Regions from separate parts of the Salinivibrio sp. MA351 genome, predicted to be linked through region 3. Evidence: predicted binding sites of a transcription regulator. Region 3 holds the regulator's gene; each other region holds the start of a gene.

Region 1 (7,511 bases), on a different contig from region 3:
GACGCATCGACGACACAAGCCTTGTTAGACGGCTACCAATATTGTCGAGCATTGAGTGACGATGAATCAGCACTCAGCCAGCCTTTGTGGCGAGGCCGAGAGATGATCGAAATCCTCGTGACATTAAGCATGGATGCCGACACCTTGCTGGCCGCGCTATTATTTCCGATGGTCGACGCCGAACTGGTCACCCTGGAGACACTGGCGGACGACTATTCGATGTCGATAGTCAACCTGATTCGCGGTGTGCAGCAGACCGCTGCGATTCGGCATTTAAATACCCAAGCCGACGATGAGGCCACGTCCTCGCAAGTTGATAATGTGCGCCGTATGTTGCTCTCTATGGTGGAAGACTTTCGTTGCGTGGTGATTAAACTCGCCGAGCGTATTTGCCATTTACGTGAAGTGAAAGATGCGCCAGAGTCTGTGCGTCAGCAAGCAGCGAAAGAGAGCGCTAACATTTATGCGCCTTTGGCTAACCGATTGGGAATTGGTCAGCTAAAGTGGGAGCTTGAAGATTACGCGTTCCGTTACCAACATGCGCAAACCTATAAACAAATCGCCAAGCAGCTGGCCGAGCGACGCATTGACCGTGAAAACTATATCAGTGCCTTTGTCGAAGGGCTCCAGCAGGAAATGGAAGCGTCGCATATTAATGCACAGGTATATGGACGCCCGAAGCATATTTATAGTATCTGGCGCAAAATGCAGAAGAAAAATCTGGAGTTTGATGAGTTGTTTGATGTGCGCGCTGTGCGCATCATTGCGGATCAACTTCAGGATTGTTACGCCGCATTAGGTGCCGTCCATACCCAGTTCCGTCATCTACCCAAAGAATTTGATGATTATGTCGCCAACCCCAAGCCGAACGGTTATCAGTCAATTCACACTGTGGTGTTGGGGCCGGAAGGCAAGCCCGTTGAGATTCAAATTCGCACCAAACAAATGCACGATGATGCAGAGCTAGGTGTAGCGGCCCATTGGAAATATAAAGAAGGCTCAGCCAGTGGCCGCAGTGGCTACGATGAAAAAATCACCTGGCTGCGTAAGCTATTGGCATGGCAAGAAGAAATGTCTGATTCTGGCGAAATGCTTGATGAGTTGCGTAGCCAAGTGTTCGACGATCGGGTGTATGCGTTCACCCCGCGCGGCGATGTCGTCGACTTACCTATAGGGGCAACGCCACTTGATTTTGCCTACCACATCCATTCAGAAGTGGGTCATCGTTGCATTGGTGCCAAAGTAGAAGGGCGAATTGTTCCGTTCACCTATCACCTACAAATGGGCGACCAGGTTGAAATCATCACGCAAAAAGAGCCTAACCCGTCGCGAGATTGGCTCAATCCCAGCCATGGATTTGTTAACTCAAGTCGTGCGCGCGCCAAAATAAATGCTTGGTTCCGCAAGCAAGACAAAGACAAGAACATTGCTGCCGGTAAAGAAATCTTGGATACCGAGCTACAAAAAATTGGCGGCATCAGTAAAGATGCCAATTTGGCGCTAAAACGCTTTAACGTTAACACGCTGGACGAGCTTTATGCCGGCGTGGGCAGTGGTGATTTGCGCATTAATCAGGTAGTGAACCATATTAATGGCCTGATTAATAAACCGAGCCTGGAAGAAGAAGAGCAGCAGTTGTTAGAAAAACTGCAGCAAAGCGAACAAAAACCGAGCACCGGCAAAGCCCACCGCGATGCCGTGGTTGTCGAAGGTGTTGATAACCTGATGACGCATCTCGCGCGCTGCTGCCAGCCGTTGCCGGGTGATGACATTAAAGGATTTGTTACCCAAGGGCGTGGTATTTCGGTCCATCGTGCAGATTGCGAACAGCTCAATGAGCTTAGCCATCATGCACCGGAGCGGATTATCGCCACGGTGTGGGGGAAAGGCCATATTGGTCAATACCATGTACGCATTCGCCTTTCGGCAAATGAACGAACCGGGCTGGTCAAAGATATCAATAACGTGCTAAGCAATGAGAAAGCACGGGTAGCCGGGATGCAAAGCCGAGTTGATTATAAAAAGCAAATGTCGATCATGGACTTTGATCTCGAAATCTCTGATTTAGATACCTTAAGCCGCGTTGTAAACCGGCTTGAACAAGTGAAAGACGTGGTCGAAGCGAAACGCCTCCGCTAATACATTCGCCCTGTTTCGACAGGGCGTTTTTTTCATGAAGGAACCTTCTTATGGCGTCAATTGACAACTTACTGACGATCATGGCGACCTTACGCGACCCTAATCATGGTTGTGACTGGGACAAGGCACAAACCTTTGCCTCTATCGTGCCTCATACTTTAGAAGAGGCGTACGAAGTGGCTGACGCCATCGAGCGTGAAAACTGGTCGGACCTAAAAGACGAGTTGGGCGACCTTCTTTTTCAAATTGTGTTCTACAGTCAATTAGGGCGCGAACAACATCGATTTGATTTTGACGATGTCGTCAGTGCAGTGTGCGATAAGCTCACGCGTCGTCACCCTCACGTATTCGGTCCTAAAGATGCGGACGGGAAGCCATTAAGCTCGCCTGATTGGGAAGGTATTAAGGCGCAAGAGCGCGCAGAGAAAATGCCCTCAACCCAATCCTGCAGTCTATTAGATGGCGTGACTCAGGGGTTGCCCGCGTTAACTCGCGCCCACAAGCTACAAAAACGATGTGCAAGGGCAGGGTTTGATTGGCCAACCGTGGCGCCGGTTATCGAGAAGGTGCGAGAAGAGCTGGAAGAGGTCGAACATGAATTGGCACAGACACCGGTTGACGCAAGCCGTGTGGAAGACGAAGTTGGTGATCTTTTGTTTGCTGTCGTCAATGTCGCGCGCCACCTAGGCACGGATGCTGAGCAGGCGTTGCGCGCAGCCAATCAGAAATTTGAACGTCGCTTTCGTGGCGTTGAAAATCAATTACGTGATAATGGAAAAAATATTCAACAATGTCAGCTGGATGAACTAGAATCGGCGTGGCAAGCGGTTAAAAAAGACGGGTAAGGCAATATCCTGTAATTGGCATAATTGATTTGTGACAATTAAAAACACCAGGGTGTGTGGTAGCTTTCACATTGTGGGAGTCAGTGGGGTCTGGTATCATAATATCCCGTCCAGAACTTCATTTATTTCCTCTAAATCCAACTCTCAGGTTTAGCATGACGACGAACTACATTTTTGTTACGGGCGGTGTTGTATCCTCCCTCGGTAAGGGTATTGCTGCAGCCTCATTAGCAGCCATTCTTGAAGCGCGTGGCCTTAACGTCACCATCATGAAACTCGACCCTTATATTAACGTGGATCCAGGGACAATGAGCCCTACCCAGCACGGAGAAGTATTCGTCACGGAAGACGGCGCAGAGACCGACCTTGATCTCGGTCACTATGAGCGCTTCATTCGCACTAAAATGACCAAGCGTAATAACTTTACCTCTGGCCGTGTTTATGCGGATGTACTGCGCAAAGAGCGCCGTGGAGACTACCTGGGGGCGACGATTCAGGTGATCCCACATATTACCAACTCGATCAAAGATCGCATCGTCGCAGGCGGTGAAGGTCACGATATTGTGATCGTCGAGATCGGCGGAACGGTCGGTGATATTGAATCATTACCATTTTTGGAAGCGATTCGTCAGTTGACGGTAGACGTGGGCCGCGAACATGCCATGTTCATGCATCTGACATTAGTGCCTTACTTGGCTGCGGCAGGCGAAGTAAAAACCAAGCCGACCCAGCACTCAGTAAAAGAGCTTCTGTCGATTGGTATTCAGCCGGATGTGCTGGTATGCCGTAGTGAGCGCCCAATTCCTGCCAATGAACGCGCTAAGATTGCGCTGTTCTGTAATGTGGCGGAAAAAGCGGTGATCACCATGAAAGACGTCGACTCTATTTACAAGATCCCATCGTTGATCCGTTCGCAAGGGTTGGACGATTTGGTGTGCAAGCGCTTTGGCATTGAAGCCGTAGAAGCTGACTTGTCTGAATGGGAGCAAGTGAGCTACGAAGAAGCCAACCCAATGGGTGAAGTCACCATTGGTATGGTCGGTAAGTACATTGAATTGCCGGATGCGTACAAGTCCGTCAATGAAGCGTTAAAACACGGTGGGTTGAAAAATCGCCTGACCGTCAACATCAAGTACGTGGATTCACAAGATCTTGAAACCCGCGGCAGTGAAATGCTGAAGGACTTGGACGCGATTCTCGTCCCTGGTGGATTTGGTGACCGCGGCATTGAAGGTAAGATCCTTGCGGCACAATATGCACGTGAAAACAATGTGCCGTATCTGGGTATTTGTCTTGGTATGCAGGTGGCGTTGATTGAATACGCACGTAATGTCGCCGGCATGGAAGGCGCTAACTCGACTGAGTTTAGCCAAGCAAGCCCTTATCCTGTCGTTGGCCTGATCACTGAGTGGGTCGATGAAGAAGGCAAAGTGGAAGAGCGTAGCGAGACGTCAGACCTTGGTGGCACCATGCGCCTAGGCGCGCAGCTTTGCCACTTAGCTGAAGGTTCGAAAGCGCATCAGCTCTACGGCAATACCCAAATCCATGAGCGCCATCGCCACCGTTATGAAGTGAATAATCTGCTACGTCCTAAGCTAGAAAAAGCAGGATTGTCAGTTTCTGGTCTGTCTGCCGATAAAAAGCTGGTAGAGATCATTGAAAACCCAGCACATCCTTGGTTCGTGGCGTGCCAGTTCCACCCGGAATTCACTTCAACGCCGCGTGATGGCCATCCACTGTTTGCTGGATTTGTTGCTGCGGCAGGCAAAAAACAGCGTGGTGAGCTATAAACGACATTCGAGCGGTAGCCCAGAAGGCGGCCGCTCTTTATTTTTAAAAACAATGACAGACGAGAGGAATCACAATGTCTAAGATCGTTAAAGTTCTAGGTCGTGAAATTATTGATTCACGCGGTAACCCTACCGTTGAAGCGGAAGTTCACCTAGAAGGTGGTTTCGTTGGTATGGCAGCAGCTCCTTCTGGTGCATCTACGGGTTCTCGCGAAGCACTAGAACTGCGTGACGGTGATAAGTCACGTTTCATGGGTAAAGGCGTACTGAAAGCGATTGAAGCTGTGAATGGCCCAATCGCAGAAGCATTGCTGGGTAAAGACGCTAAAGCGCAAGCGGATATCGACCAAGTGATGATCGATCTCGACGGTACCGAGAACAAATCTCAGTTCGGTGCTAACGCTATCCTCGCGGTTTCTTTGGCGAACGCCAAAGCAGCGGCAGCGGCAAAAGGCATGCCTTTGTTCGAGCATATCGCTGAGCTAAACGGTACTGCGGGTCAGTTCTCTATGCCTCTGCCAATGATGAATATCCTGAATGGTGGTGAGCACGCGGATAACAACGTTGATATCCAAGAGTTCATGATCCAGCCAGTCGGTGCTAAGACGCTAAAAGAAGCGCTGCGCATCGGTGCAGAAGTATTCCACAACCTTGCCAAAGTACTGAAAGCCAAAGGCCTAAGCACTGCTGTTGGTGACGAAGGTGGTTTTGCGCCTAACCTAGAGTCAAACGCAGCAGCACTCGCCGCGATTAAAGAAGCGGTTGAGCAAGCAGGCTACGAGCTGGGTAAAGACATTACTTTAGCAATGGACTGTGCAGCGTCTGAGTTCTATGACAAAGAGCAAGGCATCTACAACATGAAAGGTGAAGGTAAAACCTTCTCTTCAGAAGAGTTTAACCACTATCTTGCTAAGCTGGCTGAAGAGTACCCAATCGTGTCTATCGAAGACGGCCTCGACGAGTCTGATTGGGACGGCTTTAAGCACCAAACCGAACTGCTGGGTGACAAGCTTCAGCTGGTTGGTGATGACTTGTTTGTGACTAACACTAAGATCCTGAAAGAAGGCATCGACAAAGGTGTGGCGAACTCTATCTTGATCAAATTCAACCAGATCGGTTCATTGACTGAGACGCTGGCTGCAATCAAGATGGCGAAAGACGCTGGTTACACGGCGGTTATCTCTCACCGTTCAGGCGAAACTGAAGACGCAACCATCGCTGACTTAGCGGTGGGTACTGCAGCAGGCCAAATCAAAACCGGTTCGATGAGCCGTTCAGATCGCGTTGCTAAGTACAACCAGCTTATCCGCATCGAAGATGCGCTGGGTGAAAAAGCACCGTTTAACGGTCTAAAAGAAGTGAAAGGCCAATAATCGGCACTTAGACACTTTTATTAGAAAAGCCGCGCCGTTTAACGGCGCGGCTTTTTTCGTTTAGGAAAACCATGACACCAGCGACCTGATCCGCTAGCCTATGCGACTAGAATTCTATTGTGCAAATACGTCGAGCCGATATAGGAAGGAGTACAGGTATGAGGCTGCTATCGGTTGCGCTGTTTCTCACGCTTGTTTGGCTACAATACGATTTATGGTTAGGCAAAAATGGCGTGACAGATTACTGGCAAATTGAAGCCAATGTCGCCGTGCAGCAGCAGGCCAATCAAAAACTCGTGACGCGTAATCAACAAATGTACGCGGAGATTGCGGATTTAAAACGCGGTCAAGAAGCGATTGAAGAGCGCGCACGTAACGAGCTTGGCATGATCAAACCCGACGAAACATTTTTCCGATTGGTCGATACAAGACAATAACCGATTACCGCCTGCAGGCGGTACTAACAAAGAAGATAACTTGTGGTCGAACAAACCTCTTTGCAGCCTGGCGCTTTGCGGTCGGGTATCAGTGCCGTGGTCCCTGCCGCCGGGGTGGGACGGCGAATGCAGGCTCACTGTCCTAAACAATACCTTACTTTAGCAGGCAAAACGCTGCTTCAACATACCGTTGAGCGCTTGCTGGCACACCCTGCGATTAGTTCGGTGGTGATTGCGATTAGCGCTAACGACGGTTACTTTGCGCAAACTGGCCTTGGTGAGCATGCCGATGTGCAGGTTGTGACCGGGGGGCTAACTCGCGCAACCTCTGTACAAGCTGGATTAGCAGCGGTGACAACTCAGTGGGTCATGGTGCATGATGCGGCACGACCGTGTGTGACGCATGCAGACATTGATGCGCTGATCGCGCACGCGCAATCTCATCAAGACGGAGCCTTATTGGCGGCGCCAGTGAGAGACACGATGAAGCGCGCGAATGACGATGGACAAGTGGCACATACGGTTGAGCGCGAAGCGCTTTGGCATGCCCTGACGCCACAAATGTTTTTAACTCAAACACTAAAACGCGCACTGGAAATAGCCGGTGATCAGGTCACCGATGAAGCTTCCGCGATTGAAGCGATCGGCGGACATCCGATTTTGGTGCCTGCGAGTGCTAGCAATATTAAGGTCACCCATCCAGAGGATCAGTGGCTTGCAGCGTTTTACCTTTCACAACAAGAAGGCCAAGCATGATGCGAATTGGACACGGCTTTGACGTGCATAAATTTGGGGGCGATGGCCCGGTTATTATCGGTGGGGTGGCAGTGCCTTATGAGCAAGGACTGATCGCGCATTCAGACGGTGATGTTGCCCTCCATGCGTTATGTGATGCTTTACTGGGCGCGATTGCCGCCGGCGATATTG
Region 2 (7,511 bases), on a different contig from region 3:
TACTTGCTGTTGCCTTTTTCTGGGCCGTATTCTTTTTCCATCGATTTAACCAACAAACGCACCGCCGGTGAGGTGTTGTATTCTTGGTAAAAGTGGCGGACAAAGTGAATCACTTCCCAATGGGCCTCGGTAAGGGCAATGCCTTCTTGCTCTGCAAGCATGGGAACTAATGCTTCGTGCCAGTCGTCCACATTTTTTAAATACCCCTGCGCATCCGTCGCAATGGTTTCACCTTCATACACCAGCATAGTCTTACCTTTGTTCGTCATCTGATCGGACGTTATCGCTGTTATTAAAGCTGCAAAGCATAGCGAGCAGGGAGGGCGAGTGCAACTGGCGTTCAACCGTGACTCCGTGCTGCACGCCGCACTGAGTGGGTGCGCCATTTAACAACAAAAAAGCCGGCGCGTGCCGGCTCTTTGTGTTTGTTACTGACTAAACCCTGGGGGGTTAGTCGTCGTTCATAAAGCCAAGAATGCTCAGCATATGAACGAAGATGTTGAAGATGTTCAAGTACAGCGACACTGTGGCGCGGATGTAGTTGGTCTCGCCGCCATTAATGATGTTGCTGGTGTCATACAGAATAAAGGCTGAGAAAATCAGTACCGCGATGGTGCTAATTGCCAGGCTCAACGCTGGGATCTGCAAGAAAATATTCGCGACCATTGCCACTAATAGGGCAATCACACCGGCAACCAAGAAACCACCCATGAAAGAGAAGTCTTTCTTAGAGGTAATGGCATACGCCGATAGGCCTAGGAACACCATCCCTGTGGTGGCAAGCGCCTGCATCACAATGCCTGGGCCGCTAGAAAGGCTCAGGTAGTAAGTCAGGGTTGGGCCGAGTGAGGCACCCAGCAAGCCGGTGAAGACGAATGTCCACACAATACCGGCAGAAGAGTTCATGGTGCGTGGTAGCACAAAGAACACGATCGCCAACGCACCTAGGGTCATACCTAGCGACATCATTGGGCCGATGCCGACAGCGATAGCGATAAAGGCCGCGATAGCACTGGTGATCAGTGTCATCGATAGCAGTGCATACGTGTTACGTAGCACCTTGTTTGTAGATAACGCACTCTGCTGTGACTGGCTGTGCGAAACGATACGATCGTTCATAACGTTCTCCCGGTTGGGTTAACAATCCATTTTTATATACGACAGTTATGCGGGCAGTCGTTCACTTTTTCAAGCTGCCCACGTCCTTAACCTAAACCACGACTGGCTTTTATAAGGTTAATAATACCTTATCCGCGCCTAACACCGATGGTGAAGTTGTAAAGGGATGTTAACCCAGCCCTTAAAGCGCGAACAAGGTAAAGTTTGTTACATCAACCACTTCCACCAGACGAACACGGCCAAGAAACCAAATAAATAGACCAGCCCGGTGATTGCCAATGCGCGCATCGCCTTGCTCATGGTCACTTCGGGTGGTAAACGGTGCTTGGTCACCAAAATATAGTTCAATAGCGCGAAAAAGGGCGTGGTGACAAATGCCGCGACCATGGCAAAATCAAGCATGGTCAGCAGCGCCCCAGTCCAAAATGCTACGATAGCCAGTGCCAACACAGCGATCAGTACCATCCAGCCTTGTGTAACTGCGGGTTTTGCTTCTGCTTCTGTTTGCTCGCGTAATAACCGTTGCGATTCGGACACCACCCGCGCATAGCCATCGATTACCGTGATGGTGCTGCCGAAGATACAGAAAAAGGCGACCACCGCAATCAAATAACGTGACCACTCGCCAATGGTGGCGGCATACAAACTCACCAATTGATGAGAAAAGCCAATACCGGATTGTTTCAGTTCAACCCCGCTGCCGTGCAGAAGCAGGGCACCCAGTGATAAGAACACAATCGCCAATAGCGCGGTGCCAATGTAGCCGACGTTAAAATCAAACAGCGCCGCTTGGGCATTGATTGGCTCAGATTGCGCTTTGCGCTTGAGCCACACCGATGTAATGCTAGAAATTTCAATCGGGGCGGGCATCCAACCCATGGTGACCACAATAAAGCCAATCGCTGCTACGGACCAAATCGACGGCGCATTAAAACTAGGCTCGACCGCGACTGGGTTACCGACCGCAACTGTAACCGCGACCAAAGTGGCGCAAGTTAGCGTTGCCATGATTACTTTAGCAAGCAGATCCAATGCCTTGTAGTGGCCAGCAATTAATATCACCAGGCAAGTGATCACAATAATGGTCGACAACACCGTTAGTGACAGATCAAACGGCACAAAATAGCTTAATAAGCTGGCGCTAAATAAGGTCAAGGCAGCGGTGTTAATAACACCAGACACGGCACTCAGTGCAACAAACAGCCACAAGTAAGGGCGGCCTAAGCGCGCATAGCCTTCTACCAGCGTTTCGCCAGTGCCTGCGGTATATTGTACGCCTGCTCGAAAAAAGGGGTATTTAAATAAGTTAACGAGCAGGATCAATGCTGCGAGCTGCCAGCCATAAATAGCACCGGCTTTGGTAGATGCAACAAGGTGAGATCCACCTACTGCCGCCGCGGCCATCATTATCCCTGGCCCCAATGCGCGTAGACGTTGCATCACCGACAAGCTAGAGCCTGCCTGATGCGAAGAGACGGTTTGCATGTGTGTTTCCTTTATAATAATTGCGTTGTTGTGTTTGCTTAATTTTATGATTTAACGCTATTGCTTTTATATTTTACGCGTAAGGCCGATTTTTATCGTTTTGCCTTCAGTGTTTTTGTCAATAGCTACCCATGAATAGCATATGAGTTAAACGTGTCAACCAGTCTTGCCATATTTATTCAGAGTAGGCGTCACGCTGGGTGCGAATGACCAACACCGCTAACCTGACATAAATATAAAGCGATAAACATCCGACCATTGTCTGAGAGAGCAGACAGCGCCGGAAAAGATCTTAGCAGGGTGCAATCAGGGCTGAATAAGTGTGATCTAAGATCAAATTCTGCTGGAAATGAGACTCCAATCACAATAGAATGCTCGCCCAACATGCGCTCTTTGCTCAGTGATAGGCAAAGAGTGGCTGTGTCGCGATTCGCGGCTGAAGAAAAAGCGTCCAAGGTAGGGCCCACCTTCACCGAACCCGCGGTACGATGTAACGCATGATGGAACCTCTTGCCTCCCCGGCAGCGTGTCGTACTCATCCGTACCGCAAGTGCAATACAACACGGCAAGGTAATCTATTTATGCAACTCCTCTATAGTGCGGCAGGTCTCGTCGCTCTGGTTCTGTGCGCGTGCGCATTTTCCACTAACCGTAAAGCTATCAATTGGCGTACCGTGCTCGGCGCGTTTGGTTTGCAAGCCGGTTTCGCGGCGTTAGTGCTCTATATCCCCTTTGGGCAAGCCATGCTGGGCTCAATGAGCAATGGCGCGGCTAAGTTGTTATCGTTCGCCAACGAAGGCATAGAATTTGTATTTGGTCCGCTGGCCAATGATGGATTTATCTTCGCTGTTAAAGTTCTGCCGTTAATCATTTTTATCAGTGCGCTGATTTCTCTCCTTTATCATCTCGGCATTATGCAGTGGGTTATTAAATTGCTCGGCGGGGGCATACAGCGATTACTCGGCACCAGTCGAGCTGAGTCGCTGGTAGCCACCAGTAACATCTTTCTTTCTCAGGGCGAATCTCCTTTGGTGGTTCGCCCTTTTCTTAGCAAAATGACTCGCTCAGAGCTATTTGCGGTGATGGTCGGCGGTATGGCCTCGGTGGCCGGTAGTGTGCTTGGCGGTTATGCCGCGATGGGTGTAGATTTAAAATACCTGATTGCGGCGAGCTTTATGGCGGCACCGGGTGGGCTATTGATGGCCAAAATCATCGTCCCAGAGACAGAAACACCGGCCGAGCAAAGCCAGGTTGAGATCAGCGATAGCGACCAAGCAAACGCGATTGATGCATTGGCTAGCGGGGCGATGAACGGCATGAAAGTCGCGGTTGCGGTCGGCACCATGCTGGTGGCCTTTATCAGTGTGATTGCGATGCTAAACGCCGGGCTGAGTAGTTTAGGGGAGTTGGTCGACATTGACGGCTTAAGCCTAGAAATGTTGTTTGGTTACCTGTTCTCACCCCTGGCGCTGCTTACCGGTGTACCCGTGCATGAAGTGTTTGATGTCGGCAACCTCTTGGGACAGAAGATTGCGCTTAATGAGTTTGTCGCCTTCTTATCCTTTGCCGATATTAAAGCCAACCTGTCGGTGCAAAGCCAGGTGATTGTGACTTTTGCCTTGTGTGGCTTTGCCAATATCGGCTCGATTGCCATTCAACTTGGCTCGATTGGTGCCATGGTGCCAGAGCGCCGCAAAGATGTGGCAAGCTTAGGCGTGCGCGCGGTGATTGCTGCCACCTTTGCCAACCTAATGAGTGCGGCATTGGCGGGTATTTTTATCGCGCTATAAACATTGCGCGGTAACGAGACTCGGTTAAAGTATCTCAGTAAAAGCAGGGCGATTGGCGGCAAGCTAATCGCCTTTTGCTAACATATTCGCCAAGCTGATCACAGCTTGAGCGAACAGACAAGAAGCGGTAAATAAAGGGTTTACAAGCCAAAGCGAACCCAATAATATACGCCGCGTTCCGGAGAGATGGCTGAGTGGTTGAAAGCACCGGTCTTGAAAACCGGCAAGGGTTAATAGCCCTTCTAGGGTTCAAATCCCTATCTCTCCGCCACATATAAAAAAGCCGCTGCTCAGTCAGCGGCTTTTTTGCGTTTATCCCCCCACAAATCCCCAAACCCTGACCGCGCCAACATTTTAGACCCCTTTGCCTAAACACACTGCCCAGCATCTGATAACCTAGCCCGCAAAAAATCGCCCTGTAAGGCCTTTTGGACGCCGCTAACCAGAGGGCGGTAGCGTGAGCGCTGCTGAGCCTATCATCTCGTTCCCACGCTCCTGCGTGGTAACGCATTGTGGGTTAGGTGGTACTGTTTTGGGATAATGTGAACGCCTGAGCCGAGATAGGCGGCATGCACACTTTCTCGGAAAAGAGACAGACCCTAAAGGCTCAAAATGTTATTCATAACAGTGGGTTAGATGAGGAAAGCCGCGTATAACGATTTTGGGAAATCGCGCATGCGCACTAATACAATGTTAGGGCGTAAGCCACCTACAGAGTTCAGCACTAAAGAAAGGATTACACATGAAAATAGAAGTTTCCTGTAAAAATGGCAGTAGTAAAAAAGCAAAAGGAGATCTTCTTGAAGGGTTAGCTAAAAAGCTATTATTGGCGCAAAACTATGATGTAATTGAAGAAATTCGTACAGTTGGTGCTGAACTGGATTTACTTTGTAAGCATAAGGTCAATGGTAAAGAAATATATGTAGAGTGTAAGGCTCAAAAAGACCCTGTTTCTGCGCCCGTATTAAGGCAATTATGGGGGACTGTAGATTTTGAAGATTATTCTGAAGGTTGGCTTATAACGACATCAGAGCTAACCAAAGACGCAAAAGGCTTTGTAGAAAGCTGGAAAACGAAACCGAAAGAGAAATCATCTCGCTTGAGTTTTTATACTCCAGAATTAATAATTGACTCACTAAAAAGTGCGTCAATTATTCGCACCCCTCCAACCGATTCAGCGAAAAAGTTTGCTGGCTCATCTGACGCATTAGGTGATTGGACATTACTACTATCAGAGTTCGGTGTTTATTGGTGTGTCTATACACTAAAAGGTGGAGCACCTTTTGGCGTTCTAGTTTATAGTGCCTCGACAGGCGAGCATATAAAAGACAAAGAAACGATTAATAATTTGTCTTTATTGGATAGTACGTTAGCTGATTATGATCTTGAGATAGGCATTAAGTCTGAGCAATCAATTTCCACAAACTTATCTAAAAAATTACCACCAGTTGTCGAGGTGCAAATAGGAGAGTCATGGGATGATTATCGTCCAGCAAGGCCTAAAGATTTCGTAGGTAGAGATGTAACTCAAAAAGATATATTAAATTTTCTAAGTTCAGCGAAAACTAACTCAGGTACAAGAATTTTTGCTATAACAGGCAACTCTGGATTAGGGAAAAGCTCTTTAATAGCGAAACTTAGAGATAGAGCAAGAAATAAGCACTACCGAAAAAAGTATTTTGTTTACGCTGTAGATATTCGTGGTGCCCGAGAGCCTTCATATATTCCAGCATCTTTAATTGAAGCTTTGAGAGAAGCGCAAAAAAATGGTTTTGGTAATACAAGCGACTTATCACTTACTGATCCTAGCTCGCCTTTAAATTCTGAGAGTATTAGCGCATATCTGGACTCTTTAAGAGAAAAAGAACAAGTTGTTTGTTTGATATTCGACCAGTTTGAAGAGCTCTACTCTAAACCTGAATTATTTGGTATTTTTAAAGCTGCAAAAGACCTAATGCTCGATGTAGCAAGCAGTAAAAGTAATATTGTTCTTGGCTTCGCTTGGAAGACAGATAGTACGACTCAACAAGATCACCCCGCATATCATTTGTGGCACGAACTATCTGATCACCGAAAAGAGTTTCGGTTGGGGGTTTTTGAAAGTGGAGAAATATCTAATTCCTTAACTAAATTTGAAAAGGAAATAGATCAAAAAATATCTGCAGAGATTAGACACCAGATCTCTCAAGTTAGTCAGGGCTTTCCATGGTTGTTGAAAAAGTTATGTATTAACCTCTATGAAGGCATAGTAAAGGGAGAGAATACTGACTCATTATTTGTAGATCTTGATATTAAACGTTTATTTGAAGCAGATTTAGATGTACTAACACAACAAGAATTAGTTTGCTTGAGACTTATTGCTCAAAAAGCACCTGCCGATTGGAGTGAAATCATTGAAACTTCTGGAACGACAGTTCTTAATAGTTTGGTACACAAGCGTCTAGTCATTAAAAGTGGTGATCGCCTCAATGTGTATTGGGATATTTTTAAAGATTATTTATTATCCGGCAATGTTCCTGTTGTCCCTTACAATTATATTCCATCATCTGACGTATCGTCTCTTCTAAATATTTGTACAAAATTACTTATTGATAAGTATGTAACTTCAGGTGAAATTGGGCAAAAAACAGCTCTTAATGAAAAGACCATTTGGAATATTGGTGCGGATCTCGTGATGTTAGGCTTAGCAGAAAGAGATGGAACATCTTTCAAGGTAAGTAGCAAGCTTGGCAACAATGATGAAGAGACAATACTGAAATCACTTCGTAATGTAATGAGTAAGCATGCATTAAAAATACTGCTGTTTAAGAATCATGCAGGAAAAACTATTAACCACGATACTATCCTAGAAAATCTTAAACAATGCACCCCAAAAGCTAAGTTTGGAGATAAAACATGGAATACATACTGTAACAGACTTACGAACTACTTGATTTACACAGGCTTCCTATTGCAAGCAGGAAGAAATATCGTTGTTCAAGATACAGGAACTGTAATATTAGACCGTGAGGGGCTTGCAAGAAGAGGCAAACAAAGGGGGATGGTATTTTCTATATCGGTATCACCATTCTCCGTTCTTATGGAAATGGAAAATATTTCGAGTTCAGGGGCTAAAAT
Region 3 (7,511 bases):
GCACAAAAAGTGGCGGATGTTCGCCAACAACTGCAATCCGGCGACGCCGTGATTGTGTATTCTGAGTTGCACGAGACAGTGGATATTCGTCGTAAAGAAGCACTCAGATCTTAGCATCGCTGTACGCAATAAACAGCGATACACATTCAGACTGAATGACAGGGCGCGTCATGTCGGCTAAACATCCAATCATCGCGGTCACCGGCTCTTCAGGAGCAGGGACCACCACCACGTCCGAAGCATTCCGTAAGATGTTCCAGATGATGAACATCAAAGCGGCGTGGCTAGAAGGGGACAGTTTCCATCGCTTTACGCGACCGGAAATGGACGTCGAGATCCGTAAAGCACGTGAGCAAGGACGGCACATTAGTTACTTTGGCCCCACCGCCAATGATTTTCCGCGATTAGAGCAGTTTTTCCGTGAGTACGGTGAACTCGGCACAGGCAAATATCGCCGCTACTTGCATACCTTTGATGAAGCGGTGCCCTACAATCAAATGCCAGGGACCTTCACACCATGGCAGGATTTACCCGACAATACCAACGTACTATTTTACGAAGGCTTGCACGGCGGTGTGGTTGATGGTGAGGTCAATGTCGCCCAACATGTCGACCTATTGATTGGTATGGTCCCAATCGTCAACCTTGAGTGGATTCAGAAGTTTGTCCGCGATACCCGCGATAGGGGCCACTCACGCGAAGCGGTCACCGACTCGATTGTGCGGTCGATGGACGATTATTTGCATTATATTACGCCGCAATTCTCACGCACTCACATTAACTTTCAACGGGTGCCGACGGTCGATACCTCCAACCCACTGAACGCCAAAGGCATTCCTTCGTTGGATGAGAGCTTTGTGGTGATCCGCTTTCGAGGGATGAAAAACGTCGACTTCCCTTATCTGCTGCAAATGATCACGGGGTCTTTTATGTCACGGCATAATACACTCGTCGTGCCAGGCGGTAAGATGGGCTTTGCGATGGAACTTATCATCCGTCCATTGATTCAGCAGCTAATCGAAAAAGGCAAGATTGGCTAGGGCGTAGCGCATCTATCGTGTATTACTTCTCAAGCCGTGATCTTAGCCACGTTTTTGCCAGATTTTTAGGCGGTTGGCCTAGATCAAAATCAAGAAATTGCTAACAAAAAAAGATACACTCTTGTTAACATACAGTGAGCTTGTAGCCCGCGCCCAGACTTCGTATTCTGTGCATAGATCTGGTGGGTTACCCCTCAGACAAAGATAGGACGTTGTTGCCGGGCAACACATGCAGAGGAAATAAGTTATATGGTTCCAGGAAAACCTCAAACAGACCCTACACTCGAGTGGTTCCTTTCACATTGTCACATCCACAAGTATCCGTCTAAAAGCACGCTGATTCATGCAGGCGAAAAAGCGGAGACCTTGTATTACATCGTGAAAGGGTCTGTCGCCGTTCTAATCAAAGATGAAGAAGGCAAGGAAATGATCCTGTCTTATCTTAACCAAGGTGATTTCATCGGTGAGCTAGGCCTTTTCGAAGATGATCAGGAGCGTACCGCTTGGGTTCGGGCTAAGTCTCCTTGTGAAGTGGCAGAAATCTCATTCAAAAAGTTCCGCCAACTGATCCAGGTTAACCCCGATATATTGATGCGTTTGTCCTCACAAATGGCGCGCCGTTTGCAAGTGACCAGCCAAAAAGTGGGGGATCTTGCCTTCCTGGACGTCACGGGCCGTATTGCGCAAACCTTGTTGAATTTAGCGAAGCAACCCGATGCCATGACGCACCCTGATGGCATGCAAATTAAGATCACACGTCAAGAAATTGGCCAAATCGTTGGCTGCTCGCGTGAAACCGTGGGACGTATTCTTAAAATGCTGGAAGAGCAAAATCTTATTTCAGCCCATGGTAAAACCATCGTGGTATACGGTACCCGCTAATCACAGCGCTCTCTGTATTCCCAACCGACGCCCTGGCGTCGGTTTTTCTTTTTAAAACAAAAAAAAGGAAGAGCGAACTCTTCCTTAACCGTTTAGGCCTCGTTATATCCACTATTTGTTAGTGCGTGCTCTCAAAAATTTTATCCGCTGAAGCGGCAACAAACCCCTGGTACAACTCACCGTTGGGCAACACATAACGCTTAGCAAACTCATAAAACCCACCTGGAATGGTTTGCGTGCCATCAGAGAAAACAACAGGGACACGGTCAGCCATGGTGGAGGATTGCTCCAGATAAACGGATGCGTCCCCTTTTACTTCCCCACCCGCTTCGTTAATTGCAAAGCCATTGTCTCGCAGCTTTTGATTAACCGATTGGCAATGATCATGAGCCTTTAACTGATTGACACTCACTGTGAAATGATTCGCGCCATAACCGTGCGCGGCTACCCAGGACGCGTATTCACTCTCCTCAGCAAGCGCTTGATAGGTGGCGCTATCGATGTCCCAAAGCCGCCCCTGATGAAGAAAATCGCTCCCTGTTAGTGACGACGCATCGACTTGTGCCACCAGCTTGTGAACAATGGCTTGCAGCGCAGGCGAGCATTGCTCGACCATCAATTCACTGATAAACACTTTCGGCATCAAAGGATCGGGGTGCTCGAAATGGCAGGCATTGAGCTTTTTCGCTTCAAAGGTATAGTCCCCTTTTTGCTGATAGCCTAGCGCCAGGAAGGGGCGCGCCAAGACCTCAAGCCCAACCTTGGGCAAACCAAATGTCCGCAAGGCAATATGATCATTGATTAAAGGCTGCCCTTCTTCGAGCAAGGCATGTACCTGATGTGCCGATGGGCAAAGACGGTTAATATAGTCTTGCCATAATTTATCGAATAACGCTTGGCCACTGTCCATGTTGGTCTCCTTAATCTTGTTGAGTCGGAATACCGGGGGCGAACGTCTCAGGCAGTACCACCTGATCCCCTTCCATTGATGCCATGGGATAAGCGCAATAATCGGCGGCATAGTAAGCGCTTGGACGTAAATTACCCGACGCACCTGGCCCGCCAAATGGCGCATCACCGCTTGCCCCTGTCAACTGACGATTACGATTCACAATCCCTGCGCGAATATGATCGAGGAAGTATTGCCATTCGCCCTCGTCTTCACTGATAAGGCCTGCCGACAAACCATAGCGGGTATCATTCGCCTTCGTGATCGCATCAGCCATATCCTGATAGCGCTGCACTTGTAGTAGCGGACCGAAATACTCTTCGTCGGGTAACGCTTGAATGCCACTCACATCTAAAATCCCTGGAGAAATCACCGCATCGTGTAAATGCTCGCACTCTATGACGGGGGTAGCTCCCAGATCGATCAATTTTTGTTGTGTGGCCAAAATCCCCTCGGCGGCAGCCATTGAAATTTGAGCGCCCATGAAAGGTGCGGGATCATCAAACTGGCCACCCACTCGCACGGTTTTGGTCCATTGTGCTAGGCGAGTCAAGATCTTGTCACCCACTTCTCCCTCAGGCAGCAGCAGGCGGCGTGCACACGTACACCGCTGACCGGCACTGAGGTAGGCCGATTGAATAATGGTGTATACCGTGGCGTCTAAATCACCGAACTGATCACTCACCACCAAGGGGTTATTGCCCCCCATTTCCAGCGCCAGCATTTTATCGGGCTGGCCAGCAAACTGACGATGAAGAATATGCCCCGTATTGGCGCTACCGGTAAACAATAAACCGTCAATACCGCGAGCTTGGGCCAGCGCCTCGCCGGTATTGCGCCCACCTTGTACCAGGCTGATCAGTCCTTGCGGTAATCCCGCTTCGAGCCAATAGCCCAAGGTCTTCTCCGCGACTTTTGGCGTCAGCTCAGAGGGTTTAAATACTACGCTGTTGCCCGCCAATAAAGCTGGAACAATGTGGCCATTAGGTAGATGCCCAGGGAAATTGTAAGGCCCGAATACCGCCATAACGCCAAGTGGACGATGGCGTAATACCGCTTGGGTGCCATTGACGTCTTTTTCACGTGAGCCTGTTCTTTCGTGGTACGCGCGCAAGGAGATCGCCACTTTGCCTACCATGGCCCCGACTTCGGTTTTGGTTTCCCACAAGGGTTTGCCCGTTTCTTCGGCAATGACCCGAGCCAGTTCATCGGTATTAGCTTTCACTATCTCGGCAAAGCGTTCCACCAGCGCTTGGCGCTCAGAAAAATCGGTATTACGCCAACGCAAAAACGCGTCGCGTGCGGCGCTGACCGCTTGCTCCACTTGCGAACGACTCGCTTCTGCACCTTGCCAAATACATTGACTATCAAAGGGGTTTTGCGAGGTCATGATCTCGCCCTCGCCTTTTACCCACTCGCCATGAATCAAATGGCCTGCTGATTGCTTTGTCATTTTATCCCCCCATGGCAATCAAACGCAGTTGATCGCCGTTTTTTACATTCAATGCATCGGCAACCGCTGGGCTAATCACAACTTGATTGGTTTCGTGATCGATCGCAGCTTTCGCCGCGGTGGCACGGAAGCCAGCAAAATCGGTATTCGATATTAAATAATCCTGCGCGCTACTGTGCTCTCGTACGCGCGCTGAGGCGGTGAAAGAGTGACGTACAGACTCAATATTGGGGCGTAAGCATTCTACCGTTGGGCCCGCATCAAAGATGTCGACATAACCACGGCAAGAAAAGCCCTCTTTTTCCAACAAGCGTAATGCTGGACGGGTATTCGGGTGCACTTGACCGATAACTGCACGAGCTTCCTCACTCAGTAGGCTCACATAAATCGGCAATTTAGGCATTAAGTCGGCAATAAACCCTTTGGCACCAATCCCGGTGAGATAATCCGCCAAGGTAAAGTCAATGTTAAAAAAGTTGTCTTTTAGCCACTGCCAAAACGGCGAGTTGCCCTCGTCATCCGACACACCGCGCATTTCGGCAAACACCACGTCAGCGAAGCGCTCTGGAAATTGCGCCAGCATTAGGAAGCGGCATTTAGACAATAACTTACCGTTTAACCCGCCACGAAACTCTGGACGCATAAACAGGGTGCAGATTTCTGTCGCCCCCGTGTAGTTGTTGCCAAAGGTCAACACTTCAACAATGTTGTGCACGTTCAGTTTGCGTGATGAATGAACCACCTTGGTCAGATGGTAACTATAAAACGGGTTATCAAGACCAATGGCGGCTTCGATGCCCGTGGTCCCTGCGATTTCACCGGTTTCTAAATCTTCGGCGACCATCAGATATCCCTCTGGCCCCGGCTCTGTCACCTGTTTGGCAAAACTCTCAAGCGAATTATTAATCCGCCCCTGTAGCAAATCGGCATCGACCGGCAAGGAGGTGAATCCATGCCCGGACGCTTCCGCACACAACATCAGTGCATCAAAATCTGATGCACGGATCGGCCGAATAACTAACATCTCAAATCCCTCCGAGTGAGTCAGGTCGCTTATCCTGCGACGACCTTGGCAATCGCACGTTCTAGGCGTGCCATTCCTTCTTCAATATCCGCTTTGGTAATGACCAGTGAGGGAGTTAAACGCACCACATTAGGCCCGGCAACGAGAACCAATAAGCCTTCTTCGCCTGCCGCAACCAAGATATCGCGTGCTCGGCCTTCCCAGTCTTGGTTCAGTGCCGCACCGAGTAACAAGCCTTTGCCACGCACTTCACTGAAGATGCCATATTTATCATTGATCGCTTCTAACCCGTCACGGAACCATTGCTCACGCTCTATGACACCGGCAAGCACGTCGGGTTTGGTCACTTCATTAACCACCGCTTCTGCCACCGCACAGGCCAGTGGATTACCGCCATAAGTAGAGCCATGAACCCCCGGCTTCATATGCGCAGCCAAGGCGTCGGTCGTTAACATGGCACCAATTGGGATCCCGCCACCGAGTGATTTTGCGGTGGCTAAAATATCGGGCTCTACCCCAGACTCTTGATAAGCATAAAAAGTACCGGTGCGCCCGTTCCCCGTTTGCACTTCATCAAACACTAAAAGCGCATTGTGTTTATCACACAGTTCACGCACGGCTTGGAGAAAACCTGGCTCTGGCGGCACAATCCCACCTTCACCTTGTAAAGGCTCCATCATCACCGCACAGGTTCGGTCCGAAATATGATCGGCCAATGCGGCAATGTCATTGTATGGAAGGTGTGTCACATCGCCGGGTTTAGGCCCAAAGCCATCGGAATACGCGGGCTGACCACCTACGGTGACAGTAAAGAAGGTGCGACCATGGAAGCCTTTGGTAAAGGCAATGATTTCACTTTTATGCTCACCATGTTCTTCTTTTGCCCAACGACGTGCCAGTTTCAGGGCCGCTTCGTTCGCTTCAGCGCCCGAGTTAGCGTAAAACACGCGGTCGGCAAATGAGAGTTCGGTGAGGCGTTTAGCCAGACGCAACGCGGGCGCATTGGTCATGACATTACTCAAATGCCACAGCTTCTGGGCTTGCTCCGTTAACGCATCAACCATGACCGGATGACAATGGCCTAAACAGCTCACCGCGATACCACCGGCAAAATCGATATACTCTCGGCCTTCTTGGTCCCAAATGCGCGACCCTTTACCGTGATCAGGAATCATCGGCATTGGGTTGTAACATGGCACCATGACTTCATCGAAGAGTTTACGTTCTACTTTGTGCTCCATTGTCATCACTCAATCCTTCTATGTTTTATCTATGAGGCATAGTATTTACATTATTTTAACCGCAGCAATAGCAGATTATGTTTTGTTTTCAGCATGGTAACAAAGCTCATGCAGTTTAAAGAGATAGTTATGCATAAACTGTGAGCAAAGAGAAGATGAAAGTGAGTAAGGCTATGATGCTAATAAGGCAAGATTAACGGACTAGAGACCGACAGTTGCATAAGGTTGCAGCCGTTGACAAAGTGATTAAAAACAGCGAAATGTAAAATTAGTGATAAAGATCGCTATTTTTTGCAACCATTGCTGAAAAAAAAGACTCAAGAAAGGAAGACATACGGTAAAGGCTGCACGATAGAGGCCGCCACAGATAGGGCGTCAAAAGACGAACATATTAACCTGCCCGCCCCGCTACCTAAGATTGTTGAAGAAAATTGGCTAACAAGGCATGGCCCTGCTCCGTCAGAATACTTTCCGGATGAAATTGCACCCCCTCAATCGCCAGCTGCCGATGTTTGAGCCCCATTATAATCTCACTGCCATCGTTATCGATAGCGGTCGCTGTGATAGCCAAACAGTGAGGTAGGCTTTGAGGTTCAACTAATAAAGAATGATAACGCGTGACAGTGACAGGGCTAGGCAGGCCAGCGAAGACCCCTTCTCCTTGATGGGTAACTTGGGACGTTTTGCCATGCATTACCGTACGAGCTCTCACGACGTTCGCGCCAAATACTTGTGCCAGCGCCTGATAGCCAAGACAAACCCCTAAAATTGGAATTTTCCCGGCAAAGTGTGCAATCACCGCTAAGGAAATCCCCGCTTCATCCGGGGTACAAGGGCCAGGGGAGATAACGATGTGCGAGGGAGCCATCACCTCAATATCCGCCACACTAATGGCGTCATTTCGCGCAACATGGACCGATGC
Region 4 (7,511 bases), on a different contig from region 3:
GTTGACTATCGTGATCCCACTCTGCTGTTTGACCAATCTCCGCCCCCATAAAATTCAGTTTTTTTCCGGGTTGACCATACATATAGCTCAAATAGGCGCGTAAATTAGCCGTTTGTTGCCACTCATCGCCAGGCATTTTGCCCATCAGAGAGCCTTTACCATAGACCACTTCGTCATGCGATAGCGGTAACACATAGTTCTCACTAAACGCATAAACTAATGGGAAGGTCAGCGTATCGTGATGATAGCGTCGATGCACCGGTGCTTCACGGATATAACTTAAGCTGTCATGCATCCAGCCCATATTCCATTTGAATCCGAACCCAAGTCCTCCCATATACGTGGGCGCAGACACACCAGGAAATGTGGTGGACTCTTCAGCAATCGTCATCGCATTGGGAAAATAGTGATAAACCGACTCGTTCATCCATTTTAGTGTCGCAATCGCGTCGTAATTCTCGTTTCCACCGTCAGCGTTGGGGAGCCATTGGTCATGCTCACGCGAATAATCGAGATAGAGCATCGACGCGACGGCATCCACGCGTAGACCATCAATGTGAAATTGATCGAGCCAATACAGCGCATTATTCACTAGAAAACGGCGCACATGATCTTTACCCATATCGTAGAGATGGCAGTGCCAATCATTATGCCAACCGCGACGCGAATCAGGATCGTGATATAAAGGCGTGCCATCAAAGTACGCAAGCCCATGATCATCGGTGGGAAAATGCCCCGGCACCCAATCAAGGATCACGCCAATCCCTGCCTGATGGCATTGGTCGACAAAATACTTAAAATCATCCGGCGATCCGTAGCGGCTGGTCGGTGCAAAAAGCCCTATGGGTTGATATCCCCACGACCCATAAAAAGGGTGCTCACTGACCGGCATTAGCTCCACATGGGTATAGCCCATATCAACCAGATACGGCACTAAGCGCACAGCAAGGTCGCGATAGCCCAGCATTTGGCCATTTTCATCATGTTGCCACGAGCCAAGATGTAACTCATAAAACGACAAGGCTTGTTGATGCTTTGCGGTTATGGGTCGTTGCTGCCACTGATGATCGTTCCATTGATAAACAGACTGATCATAAGTCAGTGACGCAAACGAGGGATAAGGCTCAGCGTACGCCCCGTAAGGATCGGCTTTATGGGGTAAACCCTGTCCGTCAGGACCGGTTAAGGCGTATTTATAGCGTTGGTGTGTGCCAAGGTTGGCAATAAACCCGACCCAAAAGCCATCTTCAATGGGCGTCATCAAGGCGGTATCAGCTTGCCATTGGTTCCAATCGCCAATCACGCTGACCGATTGCGCATGAGGGGCAAAGACAATAAAACGCACGCCTTCAATAGGCTCACCGTTAACCGGCAAGGTCATAGGATGCGCACCCATGAGCTGATGCGCATAGCGAGGATTGTACAAGGCCGCGAGATCGATGTCGTAGTGATCGGGGTGCGTATAATATGGTGTCATCGAGGAAGAGGAATGTGACACAGAAGGGTCCTTATAGAAAAACGCTCCATCCCATATGTGTTGGCTAGCACTAAGGATAGAGCGTGGTCGCGTGGTGATCAGGCGATCAAACGGATAGACGACTCGCGTGTAAGCGTACCCGCGAAAGATCCTTCGCCAGTTGATTTAACTCTTCGCGGCTAAACAACGTATCTAGGTTCACAGAGAGTTTACGTCGCCAGTTAGGATACTCATCAACCGTACCAGGGATATTAACTGGCTTGTCCATTTCTAACCAATCTTCAAGCTGCACACTCAACAGCGCAGATTGGCCGGCTGCGACATGCAATTGTAGTGCGCGACACAAATAGCCATCCATCGGCACATAACGTGCATCTGCCCCTACACCTTCCGGCAACATGCCATGCCAACGAACACTGTCTAAGATCCCTTGTTTCGCTTTTAAGCGATCATCAAACAACTGCTGAAGCTGTGCTTCGTCCGGATACAAGCCCAGCTCTTGACCCATTTTTAAGTCATCACAATGCCAAAATCCCCGAATGGTTGGCATATCATGAGTGGAAAGTGTTGCCATCGCTTGCTCGGTATAATGGGCCGGTGAAATAAATCCACCATCTTCCTCTGACGTTTCAAAGAAGAACACTTTATAAGAATGCACACCCGCATCGCTCAGCAACGCACCAATTTCGTCAGGCACCGTGCCTAAATCTTCACCAATCACACTGCATTGATGACGGTGTGATTCAAGTGCCAAAATAGCAAGCATGTCTTTTACTGGGTAATATAAATACGCGCCTTCGCTGGCGTTCTTGCCTTTCGGAATCCACCATAAACGCAACAGACCTAGCACATGGTCAATCCTTAATGCACCACAGTGACGCATATTGGCACGCAACAGTTCAATATAAGCATGATAACCCGAAGCTTGCAGCGCTTGTGGATCAAACGGTGGTAAGCCCCAATTTTGTCCTCGCGGCCCCAACATATCGGGTGGCGCGCCAACACTGGCGTCAAGCACGAGTGGCGAGTTATCTGACCATGTTTCACTTCCCGCATCTGAAACACCCACCGCCAAGTCGCGATATAAACCGAGCGCCATGCCTTGTTCTTCGGCGATCGCTTGTGCCTCTTCGATTTGGATTTGAGCAATCCACTGTAAATACATATACAGCTGGATGTCATCATGGTGCTGTTCAATAAAAGCTTGCGTCGCTGCATTCTCATAGCGACGGTACTTTTCTGGGAACACCGGCCAGCCCCACATATTCTCGTCGTCTGCGCGCAAGTGTTGATGCAATGCATCAAAGGTCGCTTGCTGTTTTAAGCTGTCACCACCTTGCTCAATAAAGTCTAAGAAAGCGCGGCCACGATGCGTCTGTTGCAGCAACTCCCGCTGTTTAAACTCCTCAAACAGTAACGGCAATACCGCCATCTTCAATGCGGCAACTTCACTATAATCGACCCAATGGGTATCACGTACGGCCTGTAATCGACGTTGAAACGCGGCACTGCCCACCAGTTGCTGCGCTTTGGCGCTCAATGAAAACTCTCGCACCGCGCTGACATCGATATACAAAAGATTAAGCCAGCGACGCGATGACGGGCTATAAGGACTCGCGGCTTCAGGATTGGCAGGGAAAAGCGCATGAATGGGGTTCAGACCAACAAAATCTGCCCCGCGTGACGCCAATTCACTGACCAACTGTTTGAGATCGCCAAAATCACCGATGCCCCAATTATGTGGAGTGCGTAAGGTGTAGAGCTGAATACTCGGCCCCCACATTTTTTTGTGCGCATTCAGTTCAGGTTGTTTATAGCACTGAGAAGGCGCCATAATTAACGTCATCTGATAGGGAGATTTGCGGCGCTTTCGGTTTACAAAGAGACGGTGGTAGCCCCAAGGTAGAGCGCACGGTAAGCTAAAAACGAGCGGGCCACCCTCACTGCGTTCATCGCGAATAATTTGTGACTGAAGATAACCTTCAAAGCACTCGCCCTGTTCGGTTTCCAAACGCCAACTAAAATCACTGTCTCTGGCACTGGTGCCAAGGTAAAGCGCAATTTCAACCGGTTCGTTGTCTTGCACCACCTGTACGGGGGCAAGCACATCCGTTTTATGTTTTCTCTCCGCTGATGCCAACAACGCATCATCATGACGTGTGTCATAGCCAAGTGACGTTAATAAATCATGTAAGGTACTGTCTGGCACCGCCGCTTCTGTGCCCCAAGCACTGATATAACGGTCGGCAAGATTCGCCATGTGTGCGACTGTCTTTAATGCAGATTCTTTCATCGCTTTCTCCGAGGGGTCTGCCCCCTTCTTTTATTGGGCAATATTGTTGTCATTATTATCAGGTGGCAAGGCGAATCCCTTGCCACCTATCAGGTTGTTAACCCGTTATATTGCAATTAGCAATTAGCGTTTGATCGCTTTTAGCTGCCAAATATTATTAACATAATCACGGATGGAACGGTCAGAGCTAAACTTACCAACCAGCGCGGTGTTAAGAATGGCTTTGCGTGCCCACTGCGACATGTCTCGATAATCACGATCAATGTCATTGTGTGCGCGGACATAATCAGCAAAGTCAGCCAAACATAAGTACGGGTCACCACTTGTCATCACGCTGTCAAAGACAGGGCGCAGCAAACCAGGCTGCCCTGGCGTGAAGGTTTCATCCAATAGGCTATCTAAAGCGGCTTTTAGAAGCGGTTGATTTTGGTACGCTGTTTCGGGTTGATAGCCTTTTTGGCGTAATTCGGTGACACCATCAACATCTAAGCCAAAGATATAGATATTATCGTCACCCACTTCTTCACGGATCTCGACGTTAGCGCCATCCATGGTACCAATGGTCAAGGCACCGTTAAGGGCCATTTTCATATTACCCGTGCCCGACGCTTCTTTACCGGCCATTGAGATTTGCTCTGACACATCGGCGGCTGGAATGATAATTTCTGCCATGCTTACGCGGTAGTCTGGAATAAACACCACTTTAAGCTTATCGCCAACGCGTGGATCGTTATTGATCGTTTCGGCCACCTTGTTGATAGCGAAAATGATCGATTTTGCCAGTTCATAACCTGGGGCTGCTTTAGCGGCAAAAAAGACAACACGCGGCGCCATGTTAAAGTTTGGCTCGTTGAGCAAGCGCTGATAGAGCGAAATCACATGCAATAGATTTAAGTGCTGACGCTTATATTCGTGTAGACGCTTGATCTGAACATCGAAAATCGCATCGGTGTTAAGCGTGATATCGAGGTTGGATTTTACCCAGTCAGCAAGGCGCTGTTTATTGCGCTTCTTGACCGCCATGAAGGTTTTCTGAAAATCAGCGTCGTCAGCATATTGTGCAACCTGCTCGAGTTGCTCAAGCTGTGCTGGCCACTGCTCGCCAATTTTTTCACTGATCAAGTTTGATAAATCAGGATTACAGAATTTCAACCAACGACGCGGTGTAATGCCGTTTGTCACATTTTGAATGCGACCTGGATAAAGCGCATCAAACTCAGGGAATAAATCACGTTTAACCAACTGTGAGTGCAAGGCCGCGACACCGTTGACAGCATAAGAGCCAATCACACACAGATTCGCCATGCGCACCATGCGTTCACCTTGATCATCGATCACGGATAACACTTGCTGTTTGCGCACATCACCAGGCCACTTTTGCTCCACGTCTTGTAAGAAACGATGGTTGATCTCGAAAATGATCTCCATATGGCGAGGAAGAAGCTCTGCCATGAGCGATTCACTCCACGTTTCAAGCGCTTCAGGTAATAACGTATGATTCGTGTAAGCGAAGGTACGGCTAGCAATGGCCCACGCTTCATCCCAACCTAAGCGATAATCATCTAGCAACACACGCATCAGTTCCGGAATGGCGATCGTTGGGTGAGTATCGTTAAGCTGAATGGTTTCATACTCCGGCAACGCCGCCAACGCATGTCCTGCTTCCAAGTGACGGCGAAGGATGTCACCCACTGAGGCGGCGCTATGGAAGTACTGCTGCATTAAACGCAGCGTCTTGCCCGCATCATGATTATCGTTGGGGTAAAGGACTTTAGTCAGGTTACCCGCATCAATATCAGCTTGCTGCGCATGGGTGTACTCGCCCGCATTAAAAGCATCAAGCGCGAACGGTGTCAGTGCTCGACCTTCCCACAAACGCAATGGATAAACGGTGTTACTTTGGTAACCGACAATGGGTAAGTCCCAAGGCATTGCCTGGATTTTCAAGCTAGGCACCCATTGACGATAGGTATGCCCCGCTTCCTCAACAACCTCAACATGGCCATAAAAACCAATGGTTTGAGTCAGGTCCGGACGGACGACTTCCCAAGGGTAGCCTTCTGGCTCACGCCATGCATCAGGCGCTTCTTGCTGCGCCCCTTGATCGAAAGATTGGCGGAAAAGGCCATATTCGTAGTGTAAGCCATAGCCAACTGCTGGATATTGCTGTGCCGCGAGTGAATCCATAAAGCAAGCGGCGAGACGCCCAAGCCCACCGTTGCCGAGTGACGGGTCACGCTCTTGCTCTAATAAGTCGGTAAGACCCAGACCGAGTTCACCAACGGCCTCAGCAATCACATCGTATAAACCCATGCTAATCAGGTTGTTGCCCGTCAAGCGGCCAATGAGAAATTCAAGAGATAAATAGTTAACGCTTTTTGCCTGTTTGATCGCTTGATCGTTTTCAGTCGCCACCAAGTCGCCTGTTGTGTGCTCAGCCAATGCACGCCCTAAGGCAAGGTACCAATCGCGTTGTTGAGCGGTTTCAGGTGCGTGACCTAGCTGGGTCAAGTGTTGGACCATGCTGATTTTAAACGCACTTTTATCAAAGGCATGTTGCTGTTTTGGGGTCATGTCATAACTCTCAATAATGGAATGAAACCTTGATGGCTATTCATCCTGCCCAACTCGAGAGTAACAAACATCCTCCCACTCACAGTGACGGAAAGGAGGAGATAGCAGGGCGTAGAGAGCTGTGTCACACACCAACAGTGAGCCGCCTCTCATCAATCCTAGCATCCACATACAAGCCAGTGATCAACATCACGTTATGGGACAAAAAGCATTCGAAAAGCAGCATGAAAAGTAAGAAATCACTTTTGTTATTTTTGTGCTCCAGCGCAAATTCTATATTTTCCAGGACACATAAATGTACAAAGCTATTTTAAAGGATAGCGAAAACAAAAAACTATTGTGATATAAATCACGAATATAGGGCGTAGATGCACCATTCTAGAGCAATCAACACAAGAGTGGAGAGAGATCATAGTTTGCTATCTAGGAGTCGCATAGACTCCAAGGAGGATAAAGCAGTGTCGCGCTGAGGGGCCGGCACCGTATTTGAGGTTAAGGACAGTGTGTTATGTGGATCCCATCAAAACTTACTCGACCAGGTCGGCTTTATAACGCCATATTGCGCCCTCGGGTGCTCGATATGCTACAACAAGCGCCTCACTATAAATTAGTGATGTTCCGCTCCCCCGCCGGCTATGGCAAAACAACCATGGCCGCACAATGGCTGGCTGATCAGTCCCATGTTGGCTGGTTTAGTATTGATGACAGTGACAATGATAGCTTCCGCTTTATTAACTACTTGTTACAAGCCCTGCATCAAGCCACGCAAGAAGGCTGCGCAAACACCATTAAGCTTGCTGAGAAGCGCCAATTCTCATCGCTTCGTGCACTTTTATCCGATGTGTTTGCCGAGTTAGCGAATTTTCATGCCACCAGCTATCTGGTATTGGATGATTATCAGCTTATTGATAACGAAGAAATCCATGAAGCCATGCGTTTTTTCATCAAGCACATGCCGGATAACCTCACTTTGGTCGTCACTTCACGAGCCAACCCGCCATTGGGCACCGCGAACTTGCGTGTTCGTGACTTAATGATCGAAATCGGGAACGAATTACTCGCCTTTGATAACGAAGAGACCACCCGCTTTTTTAATCAACGCGTGGCCGATGGGGTCGATGAGTCAACCGCCAATGCCTTGTGTACCTACGTTGAAGGTTGGCCGTC

Evidence for each region. The regulator CRP, encoded in region 3, controls carbon source genes, mostly activating them, when cyclic AMP is high. The targets are predictions, from matches to a motif close to TGTGANNNNNNTCACA.
Region 1: a site for CRP is predicted at 3,040-3,055, ahead of BZG78_RS00265 (CTP synthase). Genes of this name have one in related genera too.
Region 2: a site for CRP is predicted at 2,955-2,970, ahead of BZG78_RS11080 (NupC/NupG family nucleoside CNT transporter). Genes of this name have one in related genera too.
Region 4: a site for CRP is predicted at 6,458-6,473, ahead of BZG78_RS10000 (glycogen/starch/alpha-glucan phosphorylase). Genes of this name have one in related genera too.

Annotation. Positions count from the first base shown of each region.
Region 1 covers NZ_MUFG01000001.1:51,376-58,886, reverse strand. The annotation lists gene relA (GTP diphosphokinase) at 1-2,139, shown strand, start outside; gene mazG (nucleoside triphosphate pyrophosphohydrolase) at 2,190-2,984, shown strand; gene BZG78_RS00265 (CTP synthase) at 3,140-4,774, shown strand; gene eno (phosphopyruvate hydratase) at 4,849-6,147, shown strand; gene ftsB (cell division protein FtsB) at 6,306-6,584, shown strand; gene ispD (2-C-methyl-D-erythritol 4-phosphate cytidylyltransferase) at 6,627-7,340, shown strand; gene ispF (2-C-methyl-D-erythritol 2,4-cyclodiphosphate synthase) at 7,340-7,511, shown strand, end outside.
Region 2 covers NZ_MUFG01000019.1:101,128-108,638, forward strand. The annotation lists gene BZG78_RS11065 (TusE/DsrC/DsvC family sulfur relay protein) at 1-248, opposite strand, end outside; gene BZG78_RS11070 (Bax inhibitor-1/YccA family protein) at 451-1,119, opposite strand; gene BZG78_RS11075 (divalent metal cation transporter) at 1,327-2,604, opposite strand; gene BZG78_RS11080 (NupC/NupG family nucleoside CNT transporter) at 3,186-4,394, shown strand; tRNA gene BZG78_RS11085 (tRNA-Ser) at 4,575-4,665, shown strand; gene BZG78_RS11090 (restriction endonuclease) at 5,137-7,511, shown strand, end outside.
Region 3 covers NZ_MUFG01000003.1:31,245-38,755, forward strand. The annotation lists gene BZG78_RS02645 (YheU family protein) at 1-114, shown strand, start outside; gene BZG78_RS02650 (phosphoribulokinase) at 171-1,040, shown strand; gene crp (cAMP-activated global transcriptional regulator CRP) at 1,290-1,922, shown strand; gene BZG78_RS02660 (DUF1338 domain-containing protein) at 2,041-2,832, opposite strand; gene astD (succinylglutamate-semialdehyde dehydrogenase) at 2,843-4,324, opposite strand; gene astA (arginine N-succinyltransferase) at 4,326-5,348, opposite strand; gene BZG78_RS02675 (aspartate aminotransferase family protein) at 5,378-6,595, opposite strand; gene BZG78_RS02680 (aminodeoxychorismate/anthranilate synthase component II) at 7,002-7,511, opposite strand, start outside.
Region 4 covers NZ_MUFG01000017.1:13,105-20,615, forward strand. The annotation lists gene glgB (1,4-alpha-glucan branching protein GlgB) at 1-1,477, opposite strand, end outside; gene malQ (4-alpha-glucanotransferase) at 1,584-3,770, opposite strand; gene BZG78_RS10000 (glycogen/starch/alpha-glucan phosphorylase) at 3,894-6,344, opposite strand; gene malT (HTH-type transcriptional regulator MalT) at 6,853-7,511, shown strand, end outside.